4 regions of the Paenibacillus sp. BGI2013 genome follow, and region 1 is predicted to be linked to each of the others. Evidence: riboswitches for the same ligand, from Rfam matches in the RefSeq annotation. Region 1 holds a riboswitch; each other region holds the start of a gene.
The links. A riboswitch is a leader RNA that binds a small molecule or an ion and turns the genes downstream of it on or off. The one in region 1 is predicted to bind cyclic di-AMP.

Region 1 (3,130 bases):
TATAACGGAACCTGTACTGACATCATAGCATTTTGTGGGAATTTTTTGAACTAATCACATAACAAGGGGCAAATTTGGTTGTTTTGCAATGGATTCTAACCGCGAGGCCCTTCATAAACCATACAGTGAAAGGGCTTCAAGCCGGTTGGGGTCTGCCGTTCGTATGTATCATGGGTGACAAATCCACTCTTCAGATAGACTTGAATGGCACGAGCATTCCAAGTGAGTACTTCCAGATCAATCTCATTCGTGGGATTTCGGCGAATGGCTTCCTGTACAATGGCAGTGACAAAAGCTGTCCCTTGACCCTGACCACACAGCTCTGGATGCATGCCAAGGCCAATCCGGGTTACCCCTTGAAGTGGGAAGTATTGAGCAAACCCACATATACGATCGTTCTGATCCAGGACGCTCGCATATTGCTCCTGCCGCAGCTGTGCATCTCCGAATTCCACTTCCAGAGCTTTCATCTGCTCCCAGGGGAGCCAGCTGTAGATATTGTAAGGCGGATCATACTGCCAACTGCAGATAAGCTCCGCATGTTCTTCTCGCATGGGTACAACGTGAAACGTCACAGGGGTTTCCTTCATACACCTGCATGCTCCTTTCCTTGAAACAGAACTCTTTGTCCACTCTACAAAAGTGATGTTCATTTAGCAAGTCTTCCTTCCCAAGAAAAAAAATGAAACAAAAGTTCCGGTAATTTCGTTTATATTATAACGGGATGGGTAAAAACATCATAAGGGCACGGACGAACGAACGCAAAATGAACCTGTTGATGTCGCAGGATATGCCCCGAGTATAACTTGCAACATGAATAAGGATTGAAGCACAAAAAAACCGCCGGATACATTCCTGCGGAGAATGTACCGGGCGGTTCTGTTATGCTTCTTGCTTCGTTCCAGTATGTTTAATGGTTACAGCATCATGTTGCTCAGCTTGTCCCTAGTCAAGGGCCAGTGATTCATATGCGTCCGTGCTCATAATCCGTTTTGCGCCAACATAACGATTGGCCCAATAGTTTTCACTCAATGCACTGATCGTAACGCCTTTGGAAGAAGAGGAGTGTGCGAACTTTCCATCCCCTACAAAAATTCCTACATGGGATACGCCTTTACCTGTTGTATTAAAGAACACCAGATCGCCAGCTCTCATTTCCATGCGGGATACGGAATCGCCCATGTCGAATTGGGAACTGGATTGGCGTGCCAAATCAATACCCAACTTGTCGAATACATACCGTGTAAATCCGGAGCAGTCAAAGCCGTTGAGCGTTGTTCCTCCACTTTGATATGTAGTTCCCATTGCTGAATCAATTACTTTGTCCATCTTTGAATCTGCGAATGCGCTACCTGCACCAAGCGATAAAGCGAATGTGATGCTAAGTACAGCTGCGGTTAATTTCTTCTTGAACAAGAGATATTCCCCTTCCAACGCCTGCGAGGTTAGCTTAAGGATTCGGTTGAAGGTCCCCTATGATCCCTCTGTAGCAAGATCAATTCACCCATAACTGGTTCCCCCGCTTCCCAGGTGCCAGGAATTTGGCTATGCTAGTTATGCACCTGCGAAATCAAGAAATGACGATTTAATTTTAAGTAGTTACAAATATGAATGTAAATATTACAAAGTTGTTACTAAAAACTCACTGCGATTATTGTAACAGAGGAGTACGGCTTTGGCAACGTTTAGCAACAAATTTAGCAAAAAAAACCTCGACCTTTGACGGGGAAAGGTTGAGGTTTGCCTATTTATAAGTACATATTAGGCCATGAGTTTAACATGTGATGGTAACAATTTTTAAACTATCTGCTCTCACCTTTGGATATTTTGGACTGCCATAATCGGAAATGGCTGCATATTTTCCACAGACTCAATAGACACCTGGCAAGTGGATACGTCTGTTGTAGTATAAGTCCGGTAAGTCCCGTTAATAACCATGAGGCTGTAGTGAATGCCCCAAAGACGAGTAGGTGTACTCCGCCCAGCAGGAGTGCAATGCCGATTACGGCGATGAGATGACGCAGTGCAATCCAGAGGGCTTTGAGGGTACCGTGAGCCCCGCCTTCTCCTTCTGGTGCCGAAACACCGAACTGCATGTAGAGTATGACATGGTGGATGATCCAACCATATACAATCCAGGAAGCAACATAAGGTATACCAGGCAAAAGTAATTGAAGGGAATGAAATCCGTCCATGAGAATTGAGTAAAGCTTCGGTATGAGCCAGTAGGCGGGCAGAAGTATCAATAATGTACGTATGGTGTGGAGCAGTAGCATCGGTTTCCACAGATTTTTGATTCCGCGGACAAAGGGGATACGCTCTTCTGTAGAATTAAAGTGCTGAAGTGAGTAGAGCAGTCCTGCCTGAATGAGGGGGCTGATCAACATGCGAACCAGCAGCATGCCCCCGAGAATCCATAGATAACGATGAACCTCCGGATGGGTAGACAGGTTAAGTTGACTTTCCATTTTGAACAAAAGTGTACTCAGCTCACCGGCATCAGCATCTGGATAGCGAAGGAGCAGTGGGATGACGGCCGATTGTACCATTCGATAGAAGAAATATCCCCAAATGAGTTGATAGAGAAATAAGAGTGCGGCAATGAACATATGCTGACGGACGAGAAACCAGCCTTCACGTATTTTCGCTTTCACCGTTTCCACCTCACCATGACAGACCTCCGAATATGGCTTCTATTAGTTTGGTTACACTCATGCTCCAGCGGGACTTCGTCTGCTCATCCAGTCCGGATTTCAGGAAATTGTTCATATGGCGGTTCTCCAGCACGATCGAGTACAGGGGATCGGTCATGGCCCAGAATACGGGGGATGTGTGAGTTAATTTATACGTGATGCGATCTTCTTTGCCATTCCATTGCTTGGTGAGGATATGCCCGTCTTCAAAAGCAATGCGAACAGGAACGGCGCTGTAATCACTACCTTTTTTTGCGATCGTCACGGATGACTCGTACAATGTTTGACCGTCTTTCTGTACGGGCGTAACACGAATCTTCTCTACAGCAAAGTCAGCCATCCCGTTACTATAGACGTATTGATCAAAATAATCAGACCAGGAAGTGCGGGTCACTTGTTCCACAATTTTCTGAAAATCAGCCGAAGTGGGATGTTTG
Region 2 (3,130 bases), on a different contig from region 1:
GCGGATGCACAATAAGTCCTGCCGCGATCAGGTCCTCCCAATCGATCAGGCTCGGAGCACCTTCGTATGAAGTATGTACGCGCGCCAGAGCATGACGGATCGCCTCTGGTGAGGCATTCTCCACCCCAATGTCCCCTTTGCGCGTTGCATCGGCTTCCGGAATGAAGGCATGTTTGCAGCCAGGCACCTTGTTCGCAATGATTTTACGAATGCGTTCGCCAGCATGATCCGGATCTGTCAGTACAATGACTCCCCGTCTCTCCTGAGCAAGCGCAATCCGCTTCAGAATGCGTTGGTTGATGGCTGATCCACCTGTTTCTATGGTATCGGCTTCCACGGCCCGACGGATAGCTACCGTATCGTCACGGCCTTCCACCACAATGACTTCTTTTATCATGTTCCATTTCTTCCTTTCTAACGCAAAAAGAAGAGGAATATCCTCTTCTCTGCCAAACGGCGGGGGAGACTGAATTCAGACTCCTCCGCCGCATATTCCGCATGAATCATTCATGCAACTATTTTATAGCATTCCCATTTCAAAGTAAAACGATTTTAGTTCGCTTCCGGCTTCACCGGACCGATCACGTAGACCGTCTTGCCTTTCTTACGTCCAAAATTCAGGGCATGCTTCACACTGTCATAATACACATCAATTTTGTTGCCTTTAATGGCACCGCCTGTATCTTCCGCACGACGGAATCCCAGACCTTCGATATATACCCACCAGCCAATTGGAATGACTTTGGGATCAACCGCAATGGTGCGCCCTTCCGTTACACGAGTACCGGAAGCTGTTTTAGTTCCAATGCCAGGCTCTTCGGAAGAGTAGGCAGTCATGGATACATTTTTAAGTACTTTGGAGTATTTAAAAGAAGTCCCGGATACGGTAATCACTTTGCTGCCCGAGGCAGATGTTTTCTTCGAGTTCGTTGTTGTAGCCTTTTTGGTTGTTGACGTTTGAGCCGATACGGTCTGAATCTCAGGTTCTTTCACGACCGGTTTTGCTTTGGTGCCGACAGCGATCACTTTATCTACACGATTATTCGCGACAGATTTGCCGACCATTTTTTTGGAGACCAATTCTCCATCCTGAAATACCTTTTCGATATGCTGTACAATTGTGCCTTCTTTGCCGTTCACAACGACTCGGTTATCCCCTTTGTACAAGCTAGGGTCAGCCGTTTTAATGACTTTGTAAGCGATCGGTTGCTCTACTTCCACTGTACGCTTTGTTACGCGCACTACACGGATCTTCATCTCCGCTTTGATCGCAGTTCCAAGCGCCGGATACACTTTATCATTACTTTCAACTTGAATACCTGATTTTTGAATTGCATCTTCTACCGATGAATCGGTTGTATACAGAGTCTTGGTGTCTCCGTCTGCCGTAATGTTAACTGGAACGGCCCGCTCAATAACGATTCGGTCTCCATCTGTAATCGCCCCATTCATGGACATGGATACCTTATCGTGAGGGCTGACTGTGATCGACTGCTCCTCCAGCATTTCCTGAAGCATTCCTGTACGAGTCTCTACCACCTGAGCTTTGCCATCAATAACCAGTGAAATTTGTTTCCCGGCCTGACCGTAAACGACTAACAAGATCATGATTGTAAGCGCAATTGAGAAAATCGCGATCAATGCCATTTGACGCATGTTCTCATGCTTCCACCGCAACGCGAAAGACTTACTGGATGATCGTGACTCATGGGTCTCTTCTGGTTGGAATGTGCCCACTTCTCCGTCCTCCTTCATAGCCTCGCCGTCTAAAGTAATGCATGATGTCTTTGACGTGACTATACCAAATTTTCTACAGAACACAGATTGGACCAACATAATCCGGTTCTGCACCATGAATCAATCTTCGCAACATGATGTCATCCTCCTGAATACCTACCGTATGATGACAATATTTCTTTTATTCAAAAACAAAAAAGCCAAAGAAAGAGTGTAAGAGGAACTCTTTCGTGGCTTCCGAATGATTCTGAATATCGGAAATTCATGCACGAGGTTGCCTCTCTTTTTCCGCTTGCGAGGTTAGCTGTCGGGTTCGGGCGAAAGAGAGCCGCCCTATCTTGGGTCACCCGCTCATGGCGGACGCCCTTGAATTCACCCCGAGACCCAAAGAAGAAATCAAATACGGCTTCGCAGTTCCCTTCGCTGCTTTTGGGTCAGCGAACGTTGCGCATCGGCCAAATACACCGATGTTTAAGCCCTATTGGTTCCCCCGCTCTCCGATAACGGAGACTCAGCGAGACTGATTCATGAAAGTAATGTTGTTTCATCGGAAAGTGTCCCTTTGTTCATCCCCCGAACATCTGTCCAATTTTCCGCACAACAATTCACTGAAAAGATGATATCCTGTTTTGATGCATGTTGTAAAGCGTTGATCAAGTACGTTTTTCTGAATATTTGGTTAAAATATTGTAATATTCTTGATTTATTTGGATCAAAGGGCAAATTACCTCCGCTTACCTGCCTTTTTCACCTCATTTGCTCGTTTTTTTACCGAATCCCAAATCGTTCCATGGCATTTTTGGTTGTTATTGCAGCAATTTCCTCCACCGAAATGCCTTTAATTTCCGCAGCTGCCTCTGCAACCAGACGTACATGCGCTGTCTCATTTCGCTTCCCACGATAAGGGTGAGGTGTCAAATATGGAGCATCTGTTTCAATGAAAAACCGGTCCATAGGAACCTTCTCCAGCACCTCTTTGGGCTGCTTTGCATTTTTGAATGTGATCGGTCCTCCGAAGGAGAGATGGAAGCCCATATCGAGACAACTTTTTGCTGTTTCCCAACTGCCCGAGAACGAGTGCATCACACCACCAACTTCGCCCGCCTTCTCTTCACGCAAAATTCTTATGATATCCTCATGTGCATCCCGATTATGGATGACAATTGGCATGTTCACTTCACGCGCCAAAGCAATTTGTTGTCGTAATACGCGATGCTGTATCTCTTTTGGTGAAGTATCCCAGTGATAATCCAATCCAATCTCACCGATCGCAACCACTTTTTCATGCTTGCATAAAGATGCAATCCACTCCAAATCGCCCTCCTGCATTGTGATCGCATCTACGGGATGCCACCCAACAGCTGCATATATAAAGTCATACGTTTCGGCGAGT
Region 3 (3,130 bases), on a different contig from region 1:
TTATGTATCAGGCTAGCGTGGTCAAGAACATTACGTTCCAAGGGTTGAGTCCGTTTCTAATTGCAGCAGCCATCTACTTTGTAATGACGTTCATTTTGTCCAAGCTGCTGGGACGACTGGAAAGGAAGTTGAGTGCAAGTGATAGACGTTAGACAATTACACAAATCTTATGGAAATAACGATGTGCTTAGGGGCATAAACGTGACGATTGGCAAAGGTGAGGTTGTCGTGGTCATCGGTCCTTCCGGTTCAGGTAAAAGTACTTTCTTGCGTTGTCTGAATCTGCTGGAACAGCCTACCTCAGGAGAGATTGATTTTGAAGGCGTGTCAATCACGGACCCCAAGCATAACATTAACGCAACTCGTGAGAAAATGGGCATGGTGTTCCAGCACTTCAACCTGTTCCCACACAAAACGGTACAGCAAAACATCACGATTGCTCCGATTAAAGTGAAGAAACAATCCACTCAGGAAGCGGAGAAAATTGCCTCTGATCTGCTTAACACCGTGGGTTTGTACGATAAAAAAGATACATTCCCGAATCAGCTGTCTGGTGGACAGAAACAGCGGATCGCCATTGCTAGAGCATTGGCCATGCAGCCGCATGTGATGCTGTTTGACGAGCCTACGTCGGCACTGGACCCTGAGATGGTCGGTGAAGTGCTGGATGTCATGAAACGTCTTGCAGAAGGCGGAATGACGATGGTCATCGTAACACATGAGATGGGTTTTGCACGTGAAGTGGGAGACCGAATCCTGTTCATGGATGGCGGGGTTATTGTGGAAGAGGGAACACCTGATGAGGTGTTTGGAGCACCCAAAAATTCACGTACACGTGATTTTCTTGCGAAAGTACTCTAAACGATGTGATCAAATAGCGTTACTGACTTCGAGTCGGTAACGCTATTTTTTTATGGATAATAATCACGTGTGGATTCGGAAAAGTAACTTTTCTGTTACCAAATATAAAGAAGTCGGTTCGCCAACTTTTCTGAATTATCCAGTATTCTTACAGTTGATGACATGCTAAAAACCATTTGGTAAGAATTACTACAAGTTCAGGTTACAAAATTGTGATATATTGAACTCTGCCGAAACTTCCGGACAGGGAGTGTGGGGGATGTAACGATGCAGATTGTGCAGGGGGAAGATCTACAGCACACTGCTTGGGGTGAATTGGGTACATAACGTTTCAAATGTAACGAATAACCTATAGGGTGGGCTCCTCATCCGAATCCGACAACTAACTTCGCAGGCACAATGAGGGAGGAAGACCATGATTAACAAGAAACGTATAGCCAAAACAGCAGTAGCATTAATGACAACAGCAATGCTCATTCAAGCCGTTCCGGCTCACGCCGATTCAGTTCATGTGGCCAAAGAAGGGGATACCTTCTACACCTTATCAAAACAATATGGAGTAGCACTCAACACGTTGGTTAAAGCAAACAACGACATTTCGGCTTACAACATTTATGGTGGTTTGAAAATTACGATTCCCGGTAAGGCAAACAATGTTGCAGCCGCTGCGGCAACGGAGAGCAAGACCCCAGCCAAAACAGTTACCACAGCAAGTTTGGACGTTAACGCAGATAACAAAGTGGTTCAAGCCTGGGGTAAAACATTCGATTACAGCAAAGCCGTTAACGTGAAAGCAACGGCATACTCTGCAGATCCGTCTGAAAATGGAGGATGGGGTGCAGTCGATTATTTCGGAAATGACCTTGAACTGGGCACGATTGCAGTTGATCCAAGTGTAATTCCACTCGGAACCAAAGTACTGGTAACTGGTCATAGCCATCCAGGATTGCCAAAACAGGCTTTTGTAGCCACAGCGCGGGATGTGGGTGGTGCAATCAAAGGTCACCGGATTGATATCTTTATCCCCGGTAGCAAACAGTCTGTAAGCTCATTTGGATTTCAGGATATCGAGCTGTACATTCTGAAGTAGAGAGAAAATAACATTTTAAATGAATTCAAACAGGGTGTCTGCCAGTCGCTAATTCGCGATTGAACAGCACCCTTTTAATATTCTAATTTATTTTCTATCACGTTCATCTTAATCTTTGGCCTTTGGCAATCCCAACATTTCGTCCAAGGTGACCAGTTCATATCCCCGATTACGCAATTCCTCAATGATTTCAGGCAAAGCCTCAATCGTGCCGTTCAGGTTTGATCCTACACCGCCTCCAGCATGTTGCAGAACGATGGAGCCAGGTTTCACGGCAGAGAGGATGTTATCTTTCACCTGTTCCTTTGAAAGGCCTTTCCAGTCCAGGGAGTCTACGTTCCAGTTCACAATGCTATAGTGTTGTTTGGCAGCCCATCTCAGCTGTTCTTCATTAATGTCTCCATAAGGCGGCCGAATCATCTTGGGCGTATATCCTGCCAAACGTCGAATAATATCCCCGGTATGTAAAATTTGTTTGCGAAAGGCATTCATCGACAGCTTACTGAATTCAGGATGATTGTAGCTGTGATTACCAACCATATGCCCTTCCTTAACGATGCGTTTCACCAGATCCGGATGTTTCTCAGCACGACTACCCACGATAAAGAATGTAGCTCTGACATTGTATTTCTTCAATACATCCAGCACTTGTGGAGTAAATCGTGGATCAGGTACATCATCAAAAGTCAGTGCAACCTTCTTGGTTGAAGGACCATTGGTTTTGAACGTATCGGCATATTTTTGACGTAATTGTCCCAATGTCAGTTGTTCTTCTTCCGCAGAATCCGAACCTGATACGGATTCACTTGGCGGGCTTGAAACATCCCGCGATGAAACTGGAGCATGATATCCTCCGAGAAAAATAACGATAACCATTAGCATAATGAGGCGTACGCGCATAATAACGGCCTCCTTTTCCAAAATGACGTTCTCCTTGGTATGCCCGGGAGCTCCATAAAATATGCGCAGTGTGAGAAGTTTCATTGCCGATTTAGCTCATGACAGCCATAATTCCTCCATATATAACATATAGAAAAGGATAGGTGGATGGGTATGAGTACATATGATTTGAAATCCATACGTTTACAGGTGATTGAAGCAGGAGAAGATAAGGTTTTTCTCGTTACCGGAGGAAAGGCACATATTGGCGCAGTAGCCACGTTCTACGTGGATCATGAG
Region 4 (3,130 bases), on a different contig from region 1:
TCTCCAGCTGTCAGTGATGGCACTTCGTAGATTCTTGCGCTCGCTGGTTTAAGAGAGCTGGAATCATGTTGTTGTCCCCATGCTGTCAGCTTACCACCTGAAACGACCTGTGTATTCAGAATCGCCTCCACACCTTTGGCAACTGAATTTTTACTGCGGTTAGCAAGTGTGCTGTCGATAAATGAGAAATCACCTTTGCGTGCTGCTACTTCATCCAGCATGATCATTACATTAATCATGGCATCATCATTGTAAGTGATGTGCTTGTGGTATCCGGAGCTTTGGTAAACTTGTGGCCACCCGCCGTTTGAATACTGCATGTTGATCAAAAAGTTAATTCCTTTGATTGCAGCTGTGGAGTAACGCGGATCATTCGTCTTTTTAAATTCCTTCGCCAATCTTCTAATTTCTGAGTATGTAGCCTTGTTGTCTATCGTGGACTTTGCCCACTCTCCACTTGTCTGTTTATAATCTTTTCTCCAACCTCCATCCGGCAGCTGGTTCTTCAAAATATCAGAAATACTCGCTGTAGTACCCGACGCATCTGCAGCAGATACCGTCCCTACAGGGAGAACTGCCATTCCAACTACTGAGAACACCATCGTACATGCCAGGACAAAAGTAATTATTTTCTTCGCTTTCAAATGTAACACTCTCCTATGTTCGTTTTTATAAATCTTCCACTTCTACTTTACGTATGATATACGCCCCAAACCTCCTTTATTTGTATTTATCGCATAATAAAATCAATTTTAATCCAATATGTGGATTGGATAATCAGATAATATGCAAAAAATCGATTTTTGTCAATATATGCAACTTAATGAATATAATCTCTCTAATTCTACATAACGGGATAGTTCTTTTAACTCATGACAAACCTATTTATTTATCCAAATTCGTCTTAAGCGAACCAATAATGACGTTTTTGTCATGAATGATATCCAAACTTGATCCCTTCTTTCATATAAAAACCTTAATTCCGCTAACATTGAGGTATTACGAAGGGTTTTAAATGGGTTTGACAATTACGCATTTATGCAATATAGTTTCAAATAGTTACAAAAACTTAATTATTCATTGCCGAGTTTCATGTTTGAAAACGGGGGAACCAATTTGGGTGAATTATTCTTATACATAGGAAATATAGGGAACCTTCTACCGAACCCTTAGCTAACTCCGTAGGCATCGAAGGGAGAACATTGATTTTGAAAAAACTGATTATCTCCATTTTTGGAGCAGCTGTATTATTTACATCCGGGGCAACAAGCACAGAGGCAAGCAGTATCAACTCCGTAGTGAACAACATGACAGGTATTCCTTACAAATGGGGTGGCACAACTGTAGCCGGCTTCGACTGTTCTGGTTTTATGAGATATCTTTTCAACAAATACAGCATTGAATTGCCACGTACTTCGCAGCAGCAAGCCAAAGCAGGTACTCCCGTATCCAAGAGCAATGTTCGGACAGGTGATCTGGTGTTCTTTAATACAACAGGCAAAGGCATTTCACATACAGGTGTATATATCGGCGGCGGACAATTCGCTCATGCCTCCAGCAGTAAAGGTGTAAGCATCACGAAGTTATCGAATCCATACTTCAATGATCGTTATGTAACAGCACGTCGGGTAACTGGACAGTTTATGTATGATAAAATGTTAGGTAAAATGTGATTCACATACAAAAAGGCATCGGTTATTAACCGGATGCCTTTTTTGCACTTAAAAATGAATGTTGCATTGCTTACTAATGCAGCGCCTTCTGCACTCGCATCGCACCCTGAGACAGGGCATGTCCTCCTCCAACAGCTCCGGCCACCGCAACGGTCTCCATAATCTCCTGATCTGTTGCTCCCTTGGCCCGGGCTTCTTCTACATGGTAGAAAGTACATACCTCATTGTTGGCGAATAATCCAATGCCAAGCGCAATTAGCTGTTTTGTCTTCGCATCAATCACGCCAGGTTGGAAACATTCTCCGGTAAACTCATGATACGACTTCACCACACCTGGCAGTACATCGCTTAATGCTCCAATCTGATCCTTGTAGGCATGAACTTTATCATTCATCAATGTCATGGCTTGTAGCACACCCTCTCGGCTATAGTTACAGATCTTCCTCACTGTACCTATCTTCTCTCCCGAGTGAGTCATTTATGCCAAGAAATCATGGTAATTCCAAACATTTAACGCGCATGGCTCTGCCATAATTATAAGCTGTTACTCACTAAGTGGACTCTGGCGCGGCTCGCTGAACAGCTGATAGCTGTAACCTCGGTCCAGCTTAACGACACGTCGATTCTGACGACGGATAAGTACCTGCTCGCCATCCCAGGCAACCACAATCCCTTTCACGTCGTTCGATTCCAGCTCGTCCCGTACGACTCTAACTTTCTCACCTGACAGACGCAGGGCGTCCAATTCTGTATCACTAATCATCTTCATGGCTCCTATATTTCAAATTTATTTACAAAAAGAGACCTAAATGAAAAGTCATTTAGGTCTCACGTGACTGTATTGGACTGTCATGTCATTCGAAATTATGTCCCGACTGAAAGTTACCGCTGCGCGTGCTCTTTGCTGTCGTTCTTCTCGAACCAAAAATCAAGCACTTTGGCGGACATCACACGTTCTTCAAGGTACTCCACTTGATGCGGTGTAAATTGTTCTTTCCAAGAGAAGGACAACTCTTCGCACAAGCCTACAATCGTCAGTAATTCTGACCAGGCAACATAGCGTTTGTACCAGAAAAATTGAGGATGTTCAATCATATAGGGATAAAGGTCATCGAATTCCGTATGTTTACAATCCAGGGCACGTTCAAAATGAACTTTCGATTCCGCCAGCTTATCATTAAAAAATTGTTCTGTTGCCGGTTGGTTCCCCATGGTGTTGCCTCCTCTCCCTAACATAACCCCATTATAAATGAAATCGGCGGTCATGCAAAGGCATAGTTCAAAAAATAGGCCCTATTCCTTTAAAATGTCACATTTCGTTATCGTCAAATTGTACCGTACCATCGTTCAGGGAACGAATGCGTACCAAGGCTTCCACCGGAATACCCTGTTCACGAATCGTGCGTGCCCCTGCCTGGAAACTTTTCTCGACCACAACGCCGAATCCGACGAGTTCC

Region 2: it holds a riboswitch for cyclic di-AMP, as region 1 does, so the genes downstream of both, CXK86_RS29370 (resuscitation-promoting factor) here and CXK86_RS31225 (C40 family peptidase) in region 1, are expected to answer to the same signal.
Region 3: it holds a riboswitch for cyclic di-AMP, as region 1 does, so the genes downstream of both, CXK86_RS10770 (3D domain-containing protein) here and CXK86_RS31225 (C40 family peptidase) in region 1, are expected to answer to the same signal.
Region 4: it holds a riboswitch for cyclic di-AMP, as region 1 does, so the genes downstream of both, CXK86_RS02150 (C40 family peptidase) here and CXK86_RS31225 (C40 family peptidase) in region 1, are expected to answer to the same signal.

What each region holds. Positions count from the first base shown of each region.
Region 1 is NZ_PJFA01000026.1:18,009-21,138, forward strand. Features, by position in the region: gene CXK86_RS31220 (GNAT family N-acetyltransferase) at 96-590, opposite strand; gene CXK86_RS31225 (C40 family peptidase) at 946-1,416, opposite strand; cyclic di-AMP (ydaO/yuaA leader) riboswitch at 1,420-1,557, opposite strand; gene CXK86_RS31230 (hypothetical protein) at 1,803-2,654, opposite strand; gene CXK86_RS31235 (M1 family metallopeptidase) at 2,665-3,130, opposite strand, start outside.
Region 2 is NZ_PJFA01000020.1:15,222-18,351, reverse strand. Features, by position in the region: gene rnmV (ribonuclease M5) at 1-397, opposite strand, end outside; gene CXK86_RS29370 (resuscitation-promoting factor) at 553-1,737, opposite strand; cyclic di-AMP (ydaO/yuaA leader) riboswitch at 2,011-2,264, opposite strand; gene CXK86_RS29365 (TatD family hydrolase) at 2,506-3,130, opposite strand, start outside.
Region 3 is NZ_PJFA01000003.1:759,059-762,188, forward strand. Features, by position in the region: gene CXK86_RS10760 (ABC transporter substrate-binding protein/permease) at 1-152, shown strand, start outside; gene CXK86_RS10765 (amino acid ABC transporter ATP-binding protein) at 139-861, shown strand; cyclic di-AMP (ydaO/yuaA leader) riboswitch at 1,080-1,274, shown strand; gene CXK86_RS10770 (3D domain-containing protein) at 1,277-1,951, shown strand; gene CXK86_RS10775 (polysaccharide deacetylase family protein) at 2,060-2,851, opposite strand; gene lpdD (prenylated flavin chaperone LpdD) at 3,005-3,130, shown strand, end outside.
Region 4 is NZ_PJFA01000001.1:471,263-474,392, reverse strand. Features, by position in the region: gene pelA (pectate lyase) at 1-653, opposite strand, end outside; cyclic di-AMP (ydaO/yuaA leader) riboswitch at 1,072-1,203, shown strand; gene CXK86_RS02150 (C40 family peptidase) at 1,209-1,673, shown strand; gene CXK86_RS02145 (carboxymuconolactone decarboxylase family protein) at 1,747-2,076, opposite strand; gene CXK86_RS02140 (hypothetical protein) at 2,218-2,436, opposite strand; gene CXK86_RS02135 (hypothetical protein) at 2,556-2,885, opposite strand; gene CXK86_RS02130 (xanthine phosphoribosyltransferase) at 2,983-3,130, opposite strand, start outside.